One region of the Streptomyces sp. NPDC030245 genome, then DNA from elsewhere that is predicted to be linked to it. Evidence: riboswitches for the same ligand, from Rfam matches in the RefSeq annotation. Region 1 holds a riboswitch; each other region holds the start of a gene.
What was found. A riboswitch is a leader RNA that binds a small molecule or an ion and turns the genes downstream of it on or off. The one in region 1 is predicted to bind cyclic di-AMP.
Positions count from the first base shown of each region.

Region 2: linked by a shared signal. The riboswitch ahead of ACZ4Z4_RS28815 (C40 family peptidase) and the one ahead of ACZ4Z4_RS26870 (transglycosylase SLT domain-containing protein) in region 1 are both predicted to bind cyclic di-AMP.
Region 3: linked by a shared signal. The riboswitch ahead of ACZ4Z4_RS33005 (C40 family peptidase) and the one ahead of ACZ4Z4_RS26870 (transglycosylase SLT domain-containing protein) in region 1 are both predicted to bind cyclic di-AMP.

Region 1 is NZ_JBVICF010000010.1:331,518-339,200, reverse strand. It holds gene ACZ4Z4_RS26890 (phosphatase PAP2 family protein) at 1-1,315, shown strand, start outside; gene ACZ4Z4_RS26885 (DUF5133 domain-containing protein) at 1,519-1,749, opposite strand; gene ACZ4Z4_RS26880 (catalase) at 1,935-4,214, opposite strand; gene ACZ4Z4_RS26875 (hypothetical protein) at 4,546-5,349, opposite strand; gene ACZ4Z4_RS26870 (transglycosylase SLT domain-containing protein) at 5,655-6,374, opposite strand; cyclic di-AMP (ydaO/yuaA leader) riboswitch at 6,377-6,531, opposite strand; gene ACZ4Z4_RS26865 (VOC family protein) at 7,287-7,683, shown strand, end outside.
Region 2 is NZ_JBVICF010000011.1:314,192-321,874, reverse strand. It holds gene ACZ4Z4_RS28815 (C40 family peptidase) at 109-1,335, opposite strand; cyclic di-AMP (ydaO/yuaA leader) riboswitch at 1,344-1,499, opposite strand; gene pcrA (DNA helicase PcrA) at 1,767-4,244, shown strand; gene ACZ4Z4_RS28805 (M23 family metallopeptidase) at 4,271-5,710, opposite strand; gene ACZ4Z4_RS28800 (lipase family alpha/beta hydrolase) at 5,939-6,883, opposite strand; gene ACZ4Z4_RS28795 (cobalamin B12-binding domain-containing protein) at 7,308-7,683, shown strand, end outside.
Region 3 is NZ_JBVICF010000015.1:13,450-21,132, reverse strand. It holds gene ACZ4Z4_RS33035 (adenosylmethionine--8-amino-7-oxononanoate transaminase) at 1-1,270, opposite strand, end outside; gene bioB (biotin synthase BioB) at 1,263-2,465, opposite strand; gene ACZ4Z4_RS33025 (8-amino-7-oxononanoate synthase) at 2,586-3,803, shown strand; gene ACZ4Z4_RS33020 (DUF397 domain-containing protein) at 3,836-4,060, opposite strand; gene ACZ4Z4_RS33015 (helix-turn-helix domain-containing protein) at 4,070-4,933, opposite strand; gene ACZ4Z4_RS33010 (ATP-binding protein) at 5,206-5,658, shown strand; gene ACZ4Z4_RS33005 (C40 family peptidase) at 5,702-6,175, opposite strand; cyclic di-AMP (ydaO/yuaA leader) riboswitch at 6,179-6,355, opposite strand; gene ACZ4Z4_RS33000 (hypothetical protein) at 6,714-7,022, opposite strand; gene ACZ4Z4_RS32995 (ATP-dependent Clp protease proteolytic subunit) at 7,030-7,677, opposite strand.

The sequences.
Region 1 (7,683 bases):
ATTCTCCGCGCTGCGCAGGCCGCGGGTGCTGCTGTGGACCGCGGCCGGCGTCGTGACCCTCGCGTTCCTGGTCGCCCTGGAGATCGCCGCACGCCACTACGGCGTGCCCGGACCGATCGCCAACCAGGCGCGAGAAGTGATATTCGCCCCCAAATCGGGCCCGCTGCTGTACGCCAGCATGGCGCTGATGATGGTGGTCCTCACCTGGCGGCAACGCGCCGTCGCGGCCGCCGCCGCCGTCGGCATCGACCTCGTCTTCTTCCTGGTGCGCTGGATCGTCGGCGCCGACATGATGTTCGGCAACGGCGCACTGTGGGTGATCCTGGCCCACGGCGTCATCGCCCTGACCCGCCGCACCGGCCCGGAGCGCGTCCTGCTGCTCAAGGGCGTCGGCCTGGGCCTGCTCCTGGTGGCCGGCCGCAAGACCGGCGACGCCTGGCTGCTCATCACCTCCAAGACCCGCCCCACCGTCCTGGACGAGTACGTGGCCACCGCCGACCACGCCCTGGGCAACCCCTCCTGGCTGGCCGGCCGCCTCGTCGAGGCCACCGGCCCCGTCGGCGCCCACATCCTCGACTGGGTCTACATCCAGCTCGCGGTCGCCGCCGTCGCCGTCTCCCTCTACCAGCTGCGCCACGTCGCCGCCGAGCGCCGCTTCCCGGGCCACTACCTCGTGCGCACCTTCCTGGTCATCGGCCTCCTGGGACCGGCCATCTACATGATCTTCCCGGTGGTCGGGCCGATCTTCACCTACGGCACCGGCGCGTTTGGCACCGGCGGCCAGCAGTGGGCACTGGCCGACCTGTGGCCCCACACACCGCCGCCGCTGGACACCCCGCACGCCATCCCGTTCGACGAGATCACCCCCCGCAACTGCATGCCCAGCCTGCACACCGCCTGGGCCACCGCGATCTTCATCCACTCCCGCAAGGGCCCGCGCGTCCTGCGCTACGCCGGCACCTTCTGGCTCCTGGCCACCCTCGGCGCCACCCTGGGCTTCGGCTACCACTACGGCGCGGACATCGTCGCCGGCGTGGTCTTCGCCTTCACCATCGACGCGGCCCTGCGCGCCCTGGACCGCGGCTGGGACCGCCCGGCCGTCCTGCTCGTCCTGCACGGCACCGCCGTCTTCGCGCTGATGCTGGTCTCCTACCGCTACCTGCCGGTGCAGATGGCCGACCGCCCCTGGCTGTTCGGACCGCTCCTCATCCTGGCGATGATCTCGGTGATCCACGGCTACGTACGCACCACCCGGCTGTGGGAACCCAAGAGCGCCCCGGCACAGCAACCCGAACCGCAGCCCGAAATGGTGTGAGCACCCCCGGCCGGCACCCCGGCCATTTCCCCTGGCCCGCTTTGCGCCGGATCCCTCTTCCTTTCCGAACACGACCCGGACACCGGCCAGAACATGAGCACACCGGCGGGTGAAAAAAGGACCGCCCGGTGAAACTGCCTGGCCGCCGCCCCCGACGGGGGCGGCGGCCAGAGGGCCAGAGGGGCGAACGCCTCGCGCCGCTCCTAGGACACGACCAGGGCGGAGCCACCCTCGGGGGAGAGGGCGGCGAGCCGGCTGCGGGCGGCCGCGAGGGCGGCACCTATCTCACGGGTCCCGGTCGACACGCACAGCGTGTAGGCGACGTCCTCCATCCGCTGACGGGCGTCCTTGGTGCCCTTCTCGGCGTGCGCAGCACGCAGCGTCTCGTACTGCTCGACCAGGTTCTTCAGCACCACGGGGTGTGCCATCAGCATCAGAGGCCTCCTCATCGCCACTACTCGCAGGGGGTGTGCACCGCCCCTTGTGCCCCCGATTCAGATCGGCATTCCCCCACAAATCAGCATTGTCACCCCGCTCGGCGCCGCCCTCCAGTCGAGCCGCGGGCCCGGGACGGCGGCACCGCTGCCGCCGTCCCGGGCCCGCACCCGCCACCCAGGAGCTACAGGGCGGGAGTGAACCGCTCCCAGACCCGGTGCGAGCCCAGCAGCCCGGTGACCGCATCGAGGACCGCCTCGGGCCTCGCGCCGCTCACCACGCCCGGGGCGTCCACGGGCAGCCCCGCCGCCTCCAGAGCGGCCGCTCCGCGCCCCCAGGCCCCGATGGCCTTGCCGTGCCGGAACGCCTCCGCGAGCATCAGCAGCAGCCGGGGCTCGACCCCGGTCAGCCGGGCCGCGCCGTCGTCCGCCTTGGCATCCCGCGCCCCGTAGGCGTCGGCCGCGGGAGCGGGCGCCCCGGCCAGCAGGAGGGCGTCGAACTCGATGGACCGGGCGGTGGTGAAGGTGCGCTGCACGGTAACCGGGTCGCCGTCGGGGTCCAGGGTGCCGCCGGCCGGGGCGATGACCAGCGGGACCATGCCCGCGTCCAGGACCGCCCGGCGCACCGCGCGCACCCCCTCCAGGTCATCGGCACCGTCGGTGACGATGCCGACGATCCGGCCGTCCACCGGCCACTCCTGCCCGAGCTGGGACAGCGCCGGACTCGGCTCCACCGCGGCCGGCGGCGCGGTCGCCTCCGGCACCGGCAGGCCCAGGCCCGCCGCGACCTGCGCGCACAGCTGCGGGTCGATGTTGGCCAGCACCTTCAGGCCCCGCTGCTTGATGCCCTCGTTCCAGCACTTGCCGAGCTCGAAGGTGTAGGCGGCCGCGATGTGCTCGCGCTCGGTGGGCGTCATGCTGAGCCAGAACTGCCGGGGCTGGCTGAAGTGGTCGTCGAAGGTGGCCGCCGCGTCCCGCACCTTGCGCGCGGCCGGCACCTCGGCCGGCACCTCGATGTAGGCCCCGGTGTCCGCGCCCGCCAGGAACGGACAGCCGCCGTCCACCGAGTTGGGCCGGTAGGGCGCCGCCCCCCGGTGCACGGCCGTCTGGTGCATGCCGTCGCGCAGCATGTCGTTGACGGGCGCATGGGTGCGGTTGATCGGCAGCTGGGCGAAGTTGGGGCCGCCCAGCCGGCTGATCTGGGTGTCGAGGTAGGAGAAGAGCCGCCCCTGCAACAGCGGGTCGTCGGTGACGTCGATGCCCGGCACCAGATGGCCCGGGTGGAAGGCGACCTGCTCGGTCTCGGCGAAGTAGTTCGAGGGGTTGGCGTTCAGCGTCATCAGCCCGATCGGCTGCACCGGCGCCAGCTCCTCGGGCACGATCTTCGTGGGATCCAGCAGGTCGATGCCCTCGAACATCTGGTCCTCGGTGTCGGGGAAGGTCTGCACCCCCAGCTCCCACTCCGGGAACGCCCCCGCCTCGATGGCGTCGGCCAGGTCACGGCGGTGGAAGTCGGGGTCCACGCCGCCGGTGAGCTGCGCCTCCTCCCACACCTGCGAGTGCACACCCAGCCGCGGCTTCCAGTGGAACTTCACCAAGGTGGTGGCGCCCTCGGCGTTGACCAGCCGGAAGGTGTGGACGCCGAAGCCCTCCATCATCCGGTACGAGCGCGGGATGCCGCGGTCCGACATGTTCCACAGCGTGTGGTGGGTGGCCTCGGTGTGCAGGGTCACGAAGTCCCAGAACGTGTCGTGCGCGCTCTGCGCCTGCGGGATCTCCCGGTCCGGATGCGGCTTGCCGGCGTGGATGATGTCGGGGAACTTGATCGCGTCCTGGATGAAGAACACCGGGATGTTGTTGCCGACCAGGTCGAAGACGCCCTCGTCGGTGTAGAACTTCGTCGCGAAGCCACGGGTGTCGCGCACCGTGTCGGCCGAACCGCGCGAACCGAGCACGGTGGAGAACCGCACATACACCGGCGTCTCCACCCCCTCGGCGAGGAACCCCGCCTTGGTGATCCCCGCGGCGCTGCCGTACGCCCGGAAGACGCCGTGCGCGGCCGCCCCGCGGGCGTGCACCACCCGCTCGGGGATGCGCTCGTGGTCGAAGTGAGTGATCTTCTCCCGCAGATGGTGGTCCTGCAGCAGCACCGGGCCGCGCGACCCCGCCTTCAGCGAATGGTCGGTCTCATACAGCCGCGCCCCCTGCGCGGTGGTCAGGTAGGCCCCCTCCTGGGCGACCTTCTCCTGCGGCACCCCGGTGGGCTGCCCCGTCGGGCTGTAGGTCTGCGGACCGCGCTGGTCGGCCTTGGGCGGCAACGGCTCACGCGGCTTCGTGGGCTCCTCCACCGGCACCGCCTCCGGGCCCGGAGCACCGGGAATCTCGTTTCCGGACCGCATGGCGTTCTGGACCTTCTCCACAGCCTTCTCCGCGGCGGCCGACACGGGGTTCTTCTTCTCGCTCACTGGATTCCGATCGTTCGAGACGGGACCGTGCCACACACAGCCGTGCGTGGCACGCGGCAGGGGCGCTATCGCGAGACGACGGGTACCCCACGACTTCTTGGGGGACACATGTACTGCGCCGTCCGGGCGCCCCATTCCCGCCCCGCCCCGCAGCGTCCCGCCCCGCCGCGTCCCGCCGCGCCGTGCTTCCCGGCAGCAGGCAGCAGGCGTGGCAGTCGACAACAGGCGGCAGGCAGGCCAGTCCGACTGACCTGCCTGTCATCCACCTGCCCTCACCCGCCCGCCGGCCCGGCGACCGGCCGGTGACCGGCACAGGTGTGCCGCCGCGGTCTCACGCGCCGGCAGCGGCGGCGGCCTGCTCCTCACCCCGCGCCTTGGCCGGCTCCGCGCCCGGCTCCTCACCCTGCTGCTTGTCCTGCTGCTCGGCCTTGGCCGGAGTGGCCTGCGCGGGCACCGGCGCCGAACCGGCGGTGTAGAAGACGGACGTGCCCTGCTTGCTGCGCTGGGCCTGGCTCTTGGCCACCAGCCCTTCGAGCGTGGTGCGCACCACGGTCGTCTTGACGTTGCGCTGCGGGTGGGCCCGGCCCAGGGCCGTGGCGATCTCCGCCGCCGAGCGCGGCTCGCTCTGCTCGGCCAGGTGCCCGCGGATCAGCTCGACCAGCGTGGGCTGCGCCGGCTTGGCGGGCTTGGCGGCCTCGCTCTTGCCGGCCCCCTTGCCGGAACTCTTCGCCGTTGCCTTTCCGGCGCCCTTGCCCGCGTTCTTGTCCGCGCTCTTCGCGGCGGCCTTGCCCGGGGCCGTCTTCTGGGGAGCGGCCTTGGTGACCCCGGCCCGCTTGCTTGCCGCGGCGGCGCCGGAGGACTTCTTCTGCGCCGACTTCTTCTCCGTGCGGGGGGCGGGCACCGCGGCCCGCTCCTCCACGGCGGCGGGCTGCGCGGAGGCCGGCACCTCACCCCCGAGCGCCTGCTGGATGCTGACCAGCACCGCGTGGTCACGCTGATGGGCCGCCAACTGCTCCTGGAGCGAGGCGATTTCCGCACCGAGGCGCTGCTGCTCCTTGGTGTTGCGTTCGAGGTCGGCACGGACTTGAGCGGTGTACTGCGATGTCAGTTCGGTGGCGGAGACGTTCTCGGACATGGGGCGCACAACCTTTCCCGGACCTGCGGCCGGAGTTGGAGAGCCTGCTGCACATGTGTGCTTCCCGAGACCGGGGTTGGGGCCCTGGCCTGCGGGGTGACAGCCATATTCAGTACACAGATGCCCTGACACGGCGATAGTACGGACAACCGGAGCGGCCCATTCTCCTTGAGTGGGCTCCGAACTGACCTGCGTTTGCACAGATCCACTGACATGGGCGGCGGCTCCACTACGCCGATGAGCCCCGGAACGCCATGCGTTCCGGGGCTCATCACCGACCGGGGAGGGGGTGTGGGGTGTGCGGTCTAGTAGGGGCCGTTCACGTTGTCGATGGAGCCGTAGCGGTCGGCCGCGTAGTTGCAGGCGGCGGTGATGTTGGCGACCGGGTCGTAGCTGTCCGTCGAGGTGCCGGGCACGTGGTAGGCGGAGAACGTGGGGCCGATGACCTGGAGGAGTCCCTTGGAGGGGGTGCCGGCGGCGGCGTTGATGTCCCAGTTGTTGATGGCCATCGGGTTGCCGGAGGACTCCCGCATGATGTTGCGGTGGATGCCCTCGTAGGTGCCGGGGATGCCGTGCTGGGCCATGATGTCGAGCGACTGCCGGATCCAGCCGTCGAGGTTGTTGGCGTAGGACTTCTTCACCGCGGCGGGCTCGGCGGCGGTGCCGCGCTCGGACCGGTCCGCCCGCTCGGGGGCGGCCGGGGCCTTGGCGCCCAGGGTGAGCTTGATGCCGGGGTGGATCAGCTTCGGGTCGTCGCCGAGGACACCGCGGTTGTCCTGGTACAGCTTCTGCCAGCCGCCGCTCACGGAGTGCTCCTGGGCGATCTCGGCCAGGGAGTCACCCGCGACGACGACATAGGTCTTGGGGGCGGCGGCGGGCTTGGCGGCCGGGGTGGCCGGTGCGGCGGCGGCCGTGGTGGCACCGAGCACCGGGAGAACGAGCACGGCGCCGCCGGTGCCCGCGGCGGCGATGCCCCGGGTGAGCGAGCTGGACTTGGGGCGGCGGTGCTTACCCTTTGCGGGCATGACGCATTCCTCTCCGTCGCCTGCGGGGTGAGCTGTCGGGTTCGGACGGGAGATGTCCGGTCGCAGGACATGCGACTTCACCCCGAGCCGTCCCGGAACCGGGATCGGCGGCTTACCTGGGTCCCCCGCTCCTGCCGTGCGTAAGTGAGTGAGTGTGGGTGGGAGAGTTTCCGGACAGCGGCAGGATTCGGCGTTCCATCCGGATTGACGGTGACGTTAGGCGAGAAAGCCGGTGCGGAACAAGGCCGGAATTCGGGTGAGCGGAATGCACGGGCCCTTGTACCGGGCGACCGGAACTCACCCCCTCTTTGATCAAAAACCCAACTCTCTTTGCGCAGAACGAAAACGCACTCAGCGGCTCGCGGCACTGTGGCCCGTATGGCGTGACGCATTTCACTGGGTGGGGCGCGGCGCGGCCGGGCAGCAGAGGGCGGTATTTCCCTCAAGTGCCCCGCAGTGCAGGCAAAGTCCACGTAAGCCGCTAAAGGCTTAAGGGGGAAGTATTCGGTTGAATCCGGACACACGCAAAGGTTGCTTTTCGTCCCAGAACGGTCATATCGGTGCCGGTGCCGGTGCCGGTGCCGGTGCCGGTGTCGACCTGGCGGGTTCCGCTCCCGGGAGGAGAAGCGGCATCACGGCCGCCGCGGCTCCGAAAGCGGACACCGCGTCAATAACGCTTCCGGTGCGGGCCTGTGGGGGTTCGGGTGCCCGCCGCCTTTTCCATGCGGGCAGGCGGAACGGCAAGCCGGTCAAAGAAAGTGACGCCTGCCCAGAAAAAAAGAGGGGCAGCCGCAGGATTTCCCTTTCCCATTCGGGGCCGCCTCCGCGGACCGGGCAGGCCCGCCGCCCGCCCGGCAACTGCGCCCACCCTGCCGGAAGATGAGCGGCGCAGCCCCCTGCTATCGTGCGCCGATGTCAACGATCAAGCAGTTCCAAGTCACCTTCGACTGCGCGGAACCCGAGCGCGTGGCCCGCTTCTGGTGCGAGGTGCTGGGCTATGTCCTGCCGTCGCCCCCGCAGGGCTTCGCCACGTGGGAGGACTTCCACCGCACCCAGCCCGCCGAGGAGCGGGGCGCATGGGCCGCCTGCGTCGATCCCACCGGGGTGGGCCCGCGCCTGTTCTTCCAGCGCGTGCCCGAGGGCAAGACCGCCAAGAACCGGGTGCACCTGGACGTGCGGGCCGGCACCGGACTGGTGGGGGAGGAACGCCTGGCCGTGCTCGAGGCCGAATGCGCCCGCCTGGTCGCGCTCGGCGCGGTGCGCGTGCGGCTGCTGGCCGCCGACGAGGACAACGAGTCGTGCATCGTGA
Region 2 (7,683 bases), on a different contig from region 1:
GGGAGCGGGAGGCGAACCCTCCCGCCGGCCCAGGACAACGCATCCGGGGAGGATGCGGGCCACGCGCGCGTAGAGGGGGCGTCTCGCTGCTGCGAGGGGCCTTCGTTCTCAAGCGGGGCGTACCACGCTGTGGATCGGCATGTAATAGATCGACTCGACGCGGACGTTCGCGCCCGGCTTCGGGGCGTGGATCATCTTGCCGTTGCCGATGTAGATCCCCACGTGACTGATGTCGTCGTAGAAGAACACAAGGTCACCCGGCTTGGCATCGGCGGTCTTCACGGTCGTGCCGACCTTGACCTGGTCCCATGTGGTGCGCGGCAGGGAGATCCCCGCGGCCTTCCAGGCGTCCTGGGTGAGTCCGGAGCAGTCGTAGGAGTCGGGGCCGGTGGCGCCCCAGACGTACGGCTTGCCGATCTGACCCTCCGCAAAATCGATGACCTTCGCGGCCTTGGTGGCGTAGCTGCCGTCGGTGCTTCCGGAGCCGGAGCCGGAACCGGAGTCCGAACCCGAGCCCGCGTCGGAACCAGAACCAGAACCGGAGCCGGATCCGGAACCAGAGCCCTGGTCGGCCTCCCGCTCCTTCTCCCGCTGCGCCGCCTCCTCGGCCTTCCGCTCGCGCTCCGCCTCCGCGGCCTGCTCGCGGGCCAGCTTCTCGGCCTTGCGCTTGGCCTCCTGCTTCTTCTTCCGCTCGATCTCCGCGAGCCGCGCCTTCTCCTCGGCGGTCAGCTTCGAAAGGAGCTCACGCGCGTCGCCCAGCTTCTTCTGGACGGTCCGCTTGCTCGTCCTGAGGTCGTCCCGGGAGTCGCTCAGCGTCTTGAGGCTCTTCGCGGCCTTCGTACGCTGCTCGGTCGCCGACGCCTGCTGCGCCTGGTAGTCGTCGACCGCCTTCTTCTGCCGCGAGGTCAGCCGGTCCGCCAGGTGGTTCTGGTCGAAGTAGCCCTGCGGGTCGTCGGCGAGCATCATCGCGGCCGTCTCCGAGACGGCACCCGTGCGGTACTGGGCAGCGGCGAACGAGCCCAGCTCCTCGCGTGCGTCGTTCAGCTCATCCGTGCGCCTGGCCACGTCGTCGAGCAGGCGGTCGACCTTCTTGCGCTGCTTGTCGGTGCGCTCCTTGACCGAGTTGTACTTCTGGGTGGCCACGCCGGCCTGCTGGTAGAGCTCGTCGACCTTCTTCTGGACCTCTTCGAGGCTGGGCTTCGTCGGCGCGGAGGGCGCCGCCTGCGCGCTCTGTGCCAGGAGGGCGACGGAGGTGAGGGCTGCCGTCGTGATGCCGATGGCGGGGGCCGTGCGTATGCCGGTTGTACGGGTCCGCGGCTTGCGGTGCGACGCCAAGGGAGGCGACTCCTTCCGTAGACCGCCTACCGGGTTAGCTGTCGGGTTCGGGCGGGTGGTTCGGAAGGCTGCCCTACAGTCCCGTACTTCGTACGGGACCGATTCACCCCAAGGTTCTGGTGGGTCCCCGGCTCCGAACACGTCGGACTCGGCGGAGGCCACCCGTTCCCGGCGGGGTTCGCCGGTGGGGGGCGAGTGGCCCGCCGGGCACGCTAGCCAACCCGTGTCACTCCTGTGAAGGTTGATGTTCGATATGCCCGATACATTTTCGTGACTTTACGAGGCCCTTGATGCGGGCAGGGCGGCGAGGGGGTGGAGGCGTAGCGGAGTGTGATCGCGTGCGAGCGCGGCGTAGGAAGAGGCGTAGGAAGGCCGGGGTGTGTCCGGAACCGCAGCGGGTTGTCAGTGGGGCCGCCTAGACTCGGGAGGCGATGAGCAGCCTCTTTGATGACAGCTTCCTGGCGGACCTGCAGCCCTCCCGGGCCGCGGACGAAGCGCCTCCGCCGCCGCCCGAGGACAGCGCTCCGGAGCCCATTCCGGACGATTTGTTCGACGGGAAGTTCGACGCGCCCATGACCCGGGAGTCGCACTACCGCGACGGCGCCCCGCGCCCGGTCATCGACCCGGCGTCGCTCCTCGACGGGCTGAACGAGAACCAGCGCGCGGCCGTCGTGCACGCCGGCTCCCCCCTGCTCATCGTGGCCGGCGCCGGCTCCGGCAAGACCCGTGTGCTGACCCACCGCATCGCGTACCTCCTCGCCGAGCGCGGCGTGCACCCCGGCCAGATCCTCGCGATCACCTTCACGAACAAGGCCGCGGGCGAGATGAAGGAGCGCGTCGAGCAGCTCGTCGGCCCCCGGGCGAACGCGATGTGGGTGTCCACCTTCCACAGCGCCTGCGTCCGCATCCTCCGCCGCGAGTACAAGAAGCTGGGCTTCACCTCCTCCTTCTCGATCTACGACGCCGCGGACTCCAAGCGCCTCATGGCCCTGGTCTGCCGCGACCTGGACCTCGACCCGAAGAAGTTCCCGCCGAAGTCGTTCAGCGCCAAGATCTCGAACCTGAAGAACGAGCTGATTGACGAAGAGGACTTCGCAGGTCAGGCTGCCGACGGCTTCGAGAAGACCCTCGCCCAGGCCTACGCCATGTACCAGTCGCGCCTCCGCGAGGCGAACGCGCTGGACTTCGACGACCTGATCATGACGACGGTCCACCTGCTGCGCGCCTTCCCGGACGTCGCCGAGCACTACAGGCGCCGTTTCCGGCACGTCATGGTGGACGAGTACCAGGACACGAACCACGCGCAGTACGCGCTGGTGCGCGAGCTGGTCGGCCCCTCCGGAGGCGAGGGGGACGACCCGGCGGAGCTGTGCGTGGTGGGCGACGCCGACCAGTCCATCTACGCCTTCCGCGGCGCCACGATCCGCAACATCCTCCAGTTCGAGGAGGACTACACCGACGCGACGACGATCCTCCTGGAGCAGAACTACCGCTCCACGCAGACGATCCTGACCGCCGCCAACGCGGTCATCGAGCGGAACGAGAGCCGCCGCCCCAAGAACCTCTGGACCAACCAGGGCGAGGGCGCACGCATCACCGGATACGTCGCCGACACCGAGCACGACGAGGCCCAGTTCGTCGCCGACGAGATCGACCGCCTCACCGACGCGGGCGAGGCCAAGGCCGGCGACGTCGCGATCTTCTACCGGACGAACGCCCAGTCCCGTGTCTTCGAAGAGATCTTCATCCGCGTCGGCCTGCCCTACAAGGTCGTCGGCGGCGTCCGCTTCTACGAGCGCAAGGAGGTCCGCGATGTGCTGGCCTACCTGCGCGTTCTCGCCAACCCCGAGGACGCGGTCCCGCTGCGCCGCATCCTGAACGTGCCGAAGAGGGGCATCGGTGACCGCGCCGAAGCCATGATCGACGCGCTCTCGCAGCGCGAGAAGATCTCCTTCCCGCAGGCCCTGCGCCGCGTCGACGAGGCGTACGGAATGGCGGCCCGCTCCACCAACGCCGTCAAGCGTTTCAACACGCTCATGGAGGAGCTGCGGACCATCGTCGAGTCCGGCGCAGGACCGGCCGTCGTCCTGGAAGCCGTGCTCGAACGCACCGGTTACCTCGCCGAGTTGCAGGCATCGACCGACCCGCAGGACGAGACGCGCATCGAGAACCTCCAGGAGCTCGCCGCCGTGGCGCTGGAGTTCGAGCAGGACAACAGCGCGGCCGCCGAGGGCGAGGAGGGGACCGCCCCGGCCGGTACGCTCTCCGACTTCCTGGAGCGCGTCGCCCTGGTCGCCGACTCCGACCAGATCCCCGACGAGGAGGACGACGGCTCCGGAGTCATCACACTCATGACCCTGCACACCGCCAAGGGCCTCGAATTCCCCGTCGTCTTCCTGACCGGCATGGAGGACGGCGTCTTCCCGCACATGCGCGCCCTCGGACAGGTCAAGGAGCTGGAGGAGGAGCGCCGCCTCGCCTACGTGGGCATCACACGCGCGCGTGAGCGGCTCTATCTGACGCGGTCCTCGATGCGCAGCGCCTGGGGCCAGCCGTCGTACAACCCGCCGTCGCGTTTCCTCGAGGAGATCCCGGACACGCACCTGGACTGGAAGCGGACCGGTTCGATGGGCGCGCCCGCGTCGTCCGGGCCCGCCGCGGGCATCGCCTCGACGCTGTCCTCCTCGCGCTCGCGTTCCGGCGGGGCGCAGGGCTTCGCCACGCGCCGCGCGTCGGAGAAGCCGGTGGTGTCGCTCGCCGTCGGCGACCGGGTCACGCACGACCAGTTCGGCCTCGGGACCGTGGTCGGAGTGAAGGGGACAGGTGCGAACGCCGAGGCGACGGTGGACTTCGGAGAGCCCAAGCCCAAGCGCCTGCTGCTGAGGTACGCGCCGGTGGAAAAGCTCTGACCGGCAGGCCGGCGGCCGGAGTTACGTTACGTCGGGTCGAGGCCGTGGCTGCGGAGCCACGGCAGCGGGTCGATCGCCGAGCCGCCGGCGGGCCGCACCTCGAAGTGCAGGTGCGGTCCTGTGGAGTTGCCGGAGTTCCCTGAGAAGGCGATGGTCTCGCCCGCCTTCACGGGACCGCTGGAGATCTTGTGCGTGGAGAGGTGGCAGTACCACGTCTCCGTGCCGTCCTTCGCGGTGACGATCGCCATGTTGCCGTAGGCGCTGTTCCACTTGGTCGTCACCGTGCCGTCGGTCGCGGCGAAGACCTCGCTGCCGTACGACACCGGGAAGTCGATGCCGGAGTGCGCCGACATCCAGTTGACGCCCGCCTGGCCGTACTGCGCGCTGAGGCCGTGCTGTTTCACCGGCAGGGCGAACTTGGGGCGCAGCCGCTCCTTGCGCGCCGCCTCGGCCGCCGCCTTCTTCTGGGCGGCCACCTTCTCGGCCTTGAGGTCGATGCGTTCCTGCGTGCGGCTCGCGCGGTCCGCGAAGTCGCCGGCGTCGGCGGAGAGATTGGCCAGCTGGGTGTCCAGCTGGTTGTTGGCGGCGGCGGGCTGCACGGGCGCGGTGTCCGGAGCCGACGCTGCCGCTTCCTTCTTCTCGTCGTCCCCGCCGAAGTTGCCCACCGACGCGGCGGCCACTCCGGCGACGCCCATCACGCAGGCCGAGGGCACCGCGACGGTGAACAGGGCGGAGCGTTTGGCGGGGGTCCGGCGGCGGGTCCTGGAGCGGCCGCCGTCGGCGCCGCCACCCTTTCCGCGGGAGGCGCGGGACGCGCGGGGAGCGGCGCTCCCGGGATCCGCGGCGACCGCCTCGGAGTCCGTCCCGTACGCGGCTTCGGCGTCGGCGTCGAGCGCGTACTGGTCGAGGTCGGAGCGCTCCGCTTCGTGCGGCGAGGCCTCGTCATGCCGGTCTTGCGGGTCGTACGCGCTCGTGTCGAAAGTCTGCGTGTCCCACTCGCCGGCCTGCGGCGTCCGGTCCCAGGCGGTGGTGTCCCACTGGCCCGTGGAGTCGGGGCCCTGCTGCGAGGGGATGTCGGCGAGTTGCTGGTAGCCACCGGTCGACCACATGGAGGCGGTGTCGTAACTGCCGGTGTCGTACGTCTCGGCGTAGTACTGCGCCGCGTACGGGTCCTCGGCGAGCGTCGTCCGCTGCGGCGGGGCCGGGGTGGCCGTGGTGGTCGCCCACTGGCCCGTGTCCTGCCCGGCGCCGGGCATGTCACCGAAGAGCGGGTCGGTGGCGAAAGTACCGGTGTCGAAGCTTCCGGTGTCGAAACCGGTGGCGGCGAAGGTGCCGGTGGAGTAGGTGTCGTAGCCGTAGCCGCCGTGCTCGGCGCTCTGTTGGTCGTACGTCGGGTAGTGCGGTTGGTCGGCGCCGGGTGCCGAGGACGGGGGAGTCGAGCTCCCCGACGGGTGACGATCGTTCACCAACTTCTCTTTCGCCTCGGCAGCAGGGGCGGAGCAGTGCGGCGACTGTACCCGGCGGTATACGGGCGCGACAATCTTCGGCAGGTTTCACGGTTTCAGGAAACGGGCATTCGGCCGTCTTTCGGGGGACTGTGGGCACAGCCTTGGCTCTGCGTTCGAGGTTCGTTCGATAGGAGTGAGGGCGTGCGGGGGTGCGGGGTGGGGAGTGACGGATGGGGTCGGTCCGGTTCAGGCGACCGTCAGTCCGCCCGGCGCGCTCTTGGCGTCGGCTCCCGGATTCGCCAGGTCGAGTGCCTGGCGTATGCCGTTCGCGACGGCGGGGTGCACCGGCAGCGCGAGATGCCCGATGCCGGTCACGCGGACGTTCTGCGCGAGCAGGTCGGGGTGGTCGACGCAGGCCGTCTCCAGCGGGTCCATGATCTGGTCCAGGTCGCTCCAGAAACTCACGAACTGCGTGCGGCAGCCCTGTGCGGGCTCCTTGAGTTCCTGGATCACGTCGGAGCCGGGACGCATCTGCCGGACGATCGGGTGGGCGTCGGCGAGCGGCACGACGCGGGTGCCGGCGTGCGGGGTGCCGAGCGTGACCAGCGTGCGCACGCGTGCGTCACCGTCGAGCCGCTGTACGTAATAGCGGGCGATCAGGCCGCCGAGGCTGTGTCCGACGATGTCGACCCGGGCGTGTCCCGTGCGCTCGCAGATCTCCTCGATGTGGCGGCCGAGTAATTCGGCGGCGACGCGGATGTCGCAGGTCAGCGGGGAGTAGTTGAGGGTCTCCACCCGGCGGCCGTGCTGGGAGAGCGCGCGGCGCAGCAGTACGAAGACGGAGCGGTTGTCGATGAAGCCGTGCAGGAGTAGGACCGGAGGCCTGCCGTCCGGGGGCAGGCGGGGAGCGCCGGGGGGTGGCTGGACCGGGGCCGGCCTGCGCTCCTGGGCGATGCCGGAGGGGTAGAGGAGCACGTGGCCCGCGAGGATCGTCAGCTCCAGGGCGGTCGCCTTCAGCAGGGCCACGGAGAGCCCGGCCACTTTGGCCGGCAGGGCGGGGAGAAACGGGAGAGACGGGAGGGATGGAAGAGACGGGAGGGCCGGGAGTGGGGTCAGGCCGAGGATTTTCGGCAGCAGCGAACCGAGCGGGCGAAAGGGGCGCGCCCCCGCGTGAGCCTTGGTGACCGGCATCGTCGACCTCCCGTTTGGCGCACGGAAGGGAGGCTCTGTCCCCCGTGTGCCCTAGGGGGAGTCGTGGTCGAGGAGTCGGCTGTGCGATGGCGATCCCGGCCACCGCTCTGCGGTGACTCCTTGCCCCCGTTGCATCGCCGATGCGCGGTGTCACCACGCCGTGCGGCTGCCGGCGCGGTGGCCCGGCGTCTCGTTGCGGCTCCCCTCGCGCCTGGTCCGGATGCGGAGCGTGAACCCCTGGGTTACGGACGGGCGCGCAGCGAACGTGTCCCACGTGTGATTTCCCCCTCCCTCTCCACCGTGAAACTGCCGCTTGCGCGATGCTGGGGATAACGTTCGTTCACTTCCCCGGCCGGTGCGGCGCGGGGTATCTGTGCCGGGACAGACTGTTGTCGGTTACGGATATCGGTACATGGAGGCAGTGATGGGTGTGGCAGCCGGGCCGATCCGCGTGGTGGTCGCCAAGCCGGGGCTCGACGGGCACGATCGCGGGGCCAAGGTGATCGCGCGGGCGTTGCGCGACGCCGGTATGGAGGTCATCTACACCGGGCTGCACCAGACGCCCGAGCAGGTGGTGGACACCGCGATCCAGGAGGACGCCGACGCGATCGGCCTCTCCATCCTCTCCGGAGCGCACAACACGCTGTTCGCGCGGGTGTTGGAGCTCTTGAAGGAACGGGACGCGGAGGACATCAAGGTGTTCGGTGGCGGCATCATCCCGGAGGCGGACATCGCACCGCTGAAGGAGAAGGGCGTCGCGGAGATCTTCACGCCCGGGGCCACCACCACGTCGATCGTGG
Region 3 (7,683 bases), on a different contig from region 1:
CCGCGCACACCGCGCGCGCGATCTGCGCCACGTCGTCGTCGCCCGTGACGAACGGCGGCATCGTGTAGATCAGGTCGCGGAACGGCCGCACCCACACGCCCTCGCGCACCGCCGCACGCGTCGCCGCGGCCATGTCCACCGGATGGTCCAGCTGTACGACACCGATCGCCCCGAGGACGCGGACCTCCCGCACCGAGGGGAGCGCGGCGGCCTCGGCCAGGCCGTCCCGCAGACCCGACTCGATGCGCTTGACCTCGGTCGGCCAGTCCTGCCCGAGCAGCAGGTCGATCGAGGCGCCGGCCACCGCCGCCGCCAGCGGATTGCCCATGAACGTCGGCCCGTGCGCCAGCACCGGCACCTCGCCCCGCGAGATGCCGTCGGCGACCCGCGCCGTGCAGAGCGTCGCGGCCATCGACAGATAGCCGCCGGTCAGCGCCTTGCCGACGCACATCACATCGGGGGAGACACCCGCGTGATCGGCCGCGAACAGCGCGCCCGTACGGCCGAAGCCCGTGGCGATCTCGTCGAACACCAGGAGCACGTCATGGGCGTCGCACGCCTCCCGAAGAGCGCGCAGGTAGCCGGGGGAGTGGAACCGCATCCCACCGGCCCCCTGCACCACGGGCTCGACGATCACCGCGGCGAGTTCGTCGGCGTGCCGCCCGACGAGCTCATGGAGGTGCTCGGCGTACGACTCCTCGTACGCGTCGAACCCGCCGGGCGGCGCGTCGGCGAACACCTGCTGCGGCAGCACCCCCTGCCACAGCTCGTGCATACCGCCCTTGGGGTCGCACACGGCCATCGGCTGCCAGGTGTCGCCGTGGTAGCCGCCGCGCCACGTCAGCATCCGCCGCTTCTCGGGCCGGCCGAGCGAGCGCCAGTGCTGGAGGCACATCTTGACCGCGACCTCGACCGCGACGGAACCCGAGTCGGAGAGGAAGACGTGCTCCAGACCGTCGGGTGTGATGTCGACGAGGCGCTTGGCGAGCGCGACGGCGGGCTCGTGCGTCAGCCCGCCGAACATGACGTGGCTCATGCGGTCCAGCTGGCCGCGGACCGCGTCGTTGAGCACGGGGTGGTTGTACCCGTGGATCGCCGACCACCAGGACGACATGCCGTCGATCAGCTCGCCGCCGCCCGCCATGCGCATCCGGACGCCGCTCGCGGACTCGACGACCAGGGGTTCCTGGCGGCCCGGCATCGGCCCGTAGGGGTGCCAGACGTGCTGCCGGTCGAGGGCGAGCAGCTCCGCCGTGGAGAGGTCAGGCATTGGGGGCCAGGTCCGTTCCCGCGCCCCGGCGGCGTACCGCCACCAGGTCCGTGCGCGCCTCGCCGGAACCGGTCGCGTCCGCGGCCGGGGTCTGTGCCGCGGGCGCGGCGGCCGGCTCGGAGCTCCCGCACGGACCGCACCCGCCGCCGTCGTGCGAGCCACAGCCACCGGCCGCGGCGGCCGCCGCCTCGGCGCGGTGCCGCGGCAGCGTCACCTGGTCCGTGCCCTCGACCTCGAACCCGGCGTCCGCGATCATCTCCAGGTCGGCCTTGCCGGCCTGGCCCTCGCTGGTCAGGTAGTCGCCCAGGAAGATGGAGTTGGCGATGTTCAGGGCGAGCGGCTGCATCGAGCGCAGATGCACCTCCCGGCCGCCCGCGATGCGCACCTCGATGTCCGGGCAGACGAACCGGACCATCGCGAGGATGCGCAGACAGCGCTGCGGCGTGAGGTTCCACTCCTTGGCCAGCGGCGTGCCCTCGAAGGGGATCAGGAAGTTCACCGGCACCGAGTCCGGGTCGAGCTCGCGCAGCGAGAAGACGACGTCGACGAGGTCCTCGTCCCGCTCGCCCATGCCCGCGATCAGCCCCGAGCAGGCGGAGAGCCCCGCCGCGTGCGCCTTCTGCACGGTGTCCACGCGGTCGGCGTAGGTGTGGGTCTTGGTGATGTCCGCGTACGTCGCCTCGGAGGTGTTGAGGTTGTGGTTGTACGCGTCGGCGCCCGCACCCCGCAGCCGCTCCGCCTGGCCGTCCGAGAGCAGACCGAGGCAGGCACAGACCTCAACGCCCTCGTTCTGCTCCTTGACGGCCGCGATGGTCTGCGCGACCCGGTCGACGTCACGGTCCGTCGGGCCGCGCCCGCTCGCCACCAGACAGACCCGCTTGGCGCCGCCCGCGACCCCGGCCGCCGCGGCCTGCGAGGCCTCGTCGGGCTTCAGCCAGGTGTACTTCAGGATCTCGGCCTTGGAGCCGAGGCGCTGCGAACAGTACGAGCAGTCCTCGGGACACAGGCCCGACTTGAGGTTGACCAGATAGTTGAGTTTCACCCGTCGCCCGAACCACTGCCGCCGCACCTTCCCGGCGGCGGCCACTACGTCCAGGAGTTCGTCGTCGGAGGTGGCCAGGACGGCCAGCGCCTCTTCACGGGTCGGCAGTTCGCGCCGAAGCCCCTTGTCCACCAGCGTGTTCAGCAGGTCCATGGCGCTGATCCTTACGCACGGCAGCCTGCCGGGCCAAGGAGAGTTCGCACAACAGAAACGGTTTGAGGTGTGGGTATTGCCACACCCTGGCCAGGTGGCACGACGACTAAGGTCTGTGCAATGTCTACAAACAGGCACCCCGTGACGGGCGCGTCCACCGCGCCGGACAGAGCGCCGGACGGCGCCCTCGGCCGCGCACCGCGCGACGCGTTCGGCTGGCTCGACGAGCAGGCGCGGCTGCGCGCGGACGCCGGCCTTGTCCGCACCCTGCGCCCGCGCCCCGCCGGCCCGGACGGCCTCATCGACCTGGCGGGAAACGACTACCTGGGCCTGACCCGGCACCCCGAGGTCACCGAGGGCGCGGCCGCCGCGGCCCGGCGCTGGGGCGGCGGTGCCACCGGCTCCCGGCTCGTCACGGGAACCACCGAGCTGCACGCCGAACTGGAGCGTGAGCTCGCCGCCTTCTGCGGCGCCGAGGCGGCCCTCGTCTTCTCCTCCGGCTACGCGGCGAACCTCGCCGCCGTCACCGCGCTCGCCCCCCACGGCTCACTGATCGTCTCCGATGCGGGCAACCACGCGTCCCTGATCGACGGGTGCCGGCTCGCGCGCGGGACGACGCAGGTGGTGCCGCACGCCGACCCCGAGGCCGTCCGCAAAACGCTGGACGCGCACAGCGGCCCCGCCGTCCTGGTGACCGACTCGGTGTTCTCGGTCGACGGCGACATGGCGCCGCTCGCGGAACTGGCCGCCGCCTGCCGGGAATTCGGCGCGGGGCTGATCGTCGACGACGCCCATGGACTCGGGGTGCTCGGCGACGGCGGCCGGGGCGCCCCGTACGCGGCGGGGTTGGCGGGCGCGGGCGACACCGTGGTCACCCTCACCCTGTCGAAGTCCCTCGGCAGCCAGGGCGGCGCCGTCCTGGGCCCCGCCAGGGTCATCGAGCACCTGGTGAACGCCGCCCGCACCTTCATCTTCGACACGGGCCTCGCGCCCGCCGCGGCCGGCGCCGCCCTCGCGGCCCTGCGCCTGCTGCGCCGCGAGCCCGGCCGGGCGACGCGGGCCCGCGAGGTCGCGGCCGAGCTGTACCGCCGCCTCACGGCCGAAGGCCTGTCCGCGGTACGCCCCGACGCCGCCGTCGTCTCCGTCCGCGCGCCGTCACCGGAGCAGGCCGTGCGGTGGGCCGCCGACTGCCGGGCGGAGGGGTACGCCGTGGGCTGTTTCCGGCCGCCGTCGGTGCCGGACGGCATCTCACGGCTGCGGCTGACCGCCCGCGCCGATCTCACCGACGCACAGATCGCCGGTGCGGTACGGGTGATCAGCCGCAGTGCACCCAGGTGAGGCGTGCCGGGCCCGCAAGGGGCCTGGGCCGCTCAGTGGAGGCAGTTGAGGAACGACTCCCAGGGGCCGGGGGAGAAGAGCAGGGCTGGCCCTGCGATGTTCTTGGAATCACGCACGGCACGCAGGCCGGTCAGCGGTTCCGAGTCGAGGGTGGCCGTCTCGACACAGTTGTTCATTCCGTTGCTGTAGCTGCTGCGCTGCCACCGCGCACCTTGAATTCTCGTGCTGGAAGGTACGTACCGAGGCATTGCGGTCATAGTGCCTCCTTACGCGCCGTCGCATAGCCCGGCGATGAAATCCGATGAGTCCTCGGGTGAGAGCGCCTGTACCTGAAGGGAGTTGAAGGCCTCCGTGTACGCCTGGAGGTCTTCTTTCCGTTCGAGGTAGAGGCTACTCGTCAAATGGTCGAGAACAACCACATCCAGATCAGCAATGTCCGGAAATGAAAAAATAACGAAAGGGCCGATCAATCCCACATGCTCGCCTGCGGCGAACGGCAACACCTGAAGTCGAACGTGAGGCATGTGGGACGCCTCCCTCAACCGGACCAACTGCCCCGCGAAGACCCGCGCCCCGCCCACCGGCCGCCGCAGCACCGCCTCGTCCATGACCACGCTGAGCCGCAGCGGCGGATCCGCGCGCAGCACGTCCTGCCGGGCGAGCCGGACCTCCACCAGCGCGTCGACCTGCTCCTGCGGCAGCTCGCCGAGCGCGGCCCGGGTCACCGCGCGGGCGTACTCGGAGGTCTGCAACAGGCCGGGAACCACGGACGTCTCCAGCGTGCGCACCCAGCTGGCCTGTGATTCCAGGCTGATGAAATCGCGGTAGGTGGCGGGCAGCAGACCGCGATAGGCCTTCCACCAGTGATGGCGCCCCGCGCCGGGATCGTCGGCGCCGGCGAACGCGATGAGCAGCTCACTGCGCTGCGGGTCCTTGACCTGATATGCCTCCATCAGCAGCCGTACGTCGGCGGCTTTCACGCCACTGCGGCCCGTTTCGATCCGGCTCACCTTGGACTGGTGCCAGCCGACCTTGGCCGCGGCCTCGCTGCTGGTGAGTCCCGCGTGAGCGCGCAGGGCGCGCAGGGCGGCGCCGAGCTGACGACGGCGCACCGCGGGGCCGTACTGCATGCCCGTCTCCTTTCGGACGGAGCCGTCGGATCTCCCGGCGGCGGGGCAGGGCAGTACGCGAGATTAGAGGAAGTACCGCTCTCACGCCCAAATACGGTCTGCCTTAGCAGAGTTCACCGCTTCGAGCGACAGATATATGCACATCTCGGTGGATCGCCACCCGTGACCGGCCAAGGAGTGGCAGGCTGGCGCGAAGCACCAGTCCGGGACTGTCCTCGAGTCATCCGCCGCGAGCCGGAGACCGGTCCCGGTGGGAAAGGGACAACGTCGCCATGGCAGACCACCAGGAAGCCTCCGTCACCCTGCCGAGCGATCCTGTCTCGGTCCCCGCCGCCCGGAAATTCGTCTCCCGCGTGCTCGCGGAATGGGGCCTGCCCGGCGACGCCGAGGTGGCCGACACGATCAGGCTGATCGTCTCCGAACTCACCACCAACGCCGTGCAGCACACCCTGGGCCAGTCGCCCACCTTCACCGTGGACCTGGAGCTCGACCGTGACGAGCAGCTGCGCATCGGTGTCACCGACAGCCACCCCCGCTACCCCAAGCGGCTCCCTGCGGCCGTCCAGCAGGACAACGGCCGCGGCATGGTCATCATCCGCTGGCTGGCGGCCGAGTGCGGCGGCAGGCTCTCTGTCAGCCCCACCGACGAGGGCGGCAAGACCGTGTGGATCGCGCTGCCCTGGCAGCCACCCGTCCAGCGCGGCTCGCGTGACGACGCCCGCTGACCGGTTCGGCCGGGGCCCGCGAGTGCCGCGCTGGACGGTGCGGTCAGCGCACCCTGCCGTACCAGACGCTGTTGGACCAGATCTTCTCCAGGCGCACCACGGTCCCCCTCTTGGGAGCGTGCCAGATGCGGTTGTTACCCGCGTAGATCCCGACGTGGTAGACGTTCCGTCCGGAGTGGAAGAACACCAGATCACCACGGGTCCGCTGGGACCTGGAGATGTGCTTGGTCTTGTTGTACTGCGCGGCGGCCGTGCGAGGCAGCTTCTTGCCCGTCTTCTTGAACGAGTAGAGCGTCAGGCCCGAGCAGTCGAACCGGTTGGGTCCGGCCGCCCCGTAGCCGTACGGGGAGCCCTTCTTGGACGCCGCGATCTTGAGCGCCTTCGTTCCGTGTGTCGCTGCCTCGGCCTCCGCCGTGAGCCCGGGGGCCACGACGGTGCCGCCCACGACGGCGAGCGTGAGGGCCGATGCGGCCCCCGTCCTGCTGAGCAGCGACGGAACATGATTCAGCGCGGTCATGCGCAACCCTTCGTCAGCCGCCTGTGAAGGATGACCTGTCGGGTTCGGGCAGGCGAAGATGCCCGGCCGCGTCGTGCTCTGCGGCTTAACCCCAAGGGCGTCGTCCGGACTTCCCGGACGGGCCCGTCGTACCTGGGTCCTCCACTCCTGCCGTTGCACAGATGTCGACCGGTCATCCGGGTGGCGGCAGGACTCGGCGTCCGCCCGGACCGCCCCGCCGCTGTGGCGGGGGCTTGTCGTCGGAAGGGATCTTGACCCGAAACAGGTCCGAAAACCGAGTCGAAACGGTGTTTTGTGAGGCTACTCACGACTGACCTGTTCAGGTGGACACTGCCGAATTCGGCGTTCCGCCGCCCTCTCTGACGACCGCTCGACCAGCAGCGGAATGCATAATTCCGCCCCTGCTGTACTCGCCGGACGCAACTTCGGACCGTGCGGATAAGGACGCGTGGGTACGCCGTCCGGGGTAGCCCGACTGGTCCGTTTCGAAGTCGCCCCGGACGTCCGGGCGTCGGAAGCGGGGGCGCCCGACGGAATTTCAGGAGCCTTGCGGGGGCGGCACGGTGAGTCGTCCCGCCCGCCGCTCGCCATCGAGGACGCGCAGCGCCCGGACCAGCGTGGGCGTGTGCATCTCAGTCTCGCCCCGCTGGTGCATGAGGGCGAGCGCGTCCCGCAGCGCGACCGCCCGGCCGACCAGGGCCTGGGCGGCGCGCAGACCGCGGTAGGTGTGCTCGGTGCGGGCCGGATTGATGCGGCCGAGCAGGTCGACGACTTCGAGATAGCGGTCGATCAACTCCGCCTCGGCGCGGGTGAGGGCGGGCAGGGGCGGCAGTTCGGGCGGCAGCATCGGTGGCTCACCTCGGGTCGCGGGCGGCGAGCGAGGCCTTGCGGCTCGGGATGATGCCGTCCACGAGCCCGTACTCCAGGGCCGCGGGCGCGTCGAAGATCTTGTCCCGTTCGACGTCCGCGGTGATCCGCTCCGGACTCTGCCCCGTGTGCCGTACGAGCATCTCCTCCAACTGCCGCCTGGTGCGCAGAAGTTCGTCGGCCTGGATCGCCAGGTCCGTGGCCTGGCCGTGGATCGGTTCGGAGACGGCCGGCTGGTGGATCAGAACGCGCGCGCCGGGCAGGGCGAACCGTTTTCCGGGGGTGCCCGCGGCGAGCAGGACGGCGGCGCCCGACGCGGCCTGGCCCAGGCAGATCGTCTCCACGTCGCAGCTGACGTACCGCATCGTGTCGTAGATCGCGGTCATCGCGCTGAACGAGCCGCCGGGGGAGTTGATGTACAGCGAGATGTCGCGGTCCGGCGCCTGGTGCTCCAGGTGCATGAACTGCGCCATCACGTCGTTCGCCGAGGTGGCGTCGACGGGCGCGCCGAGGAAGACGATCCGCTCTTCGAGGAGCTTCGAGTACGGGTCCATGGTCCGCGCCCCCGAACTGGTGCGTTCGGTGAACTCGGGCAGGACGTGTCGGGCAGACGGACGGGCGGACAGCTGACTCATGGCTCG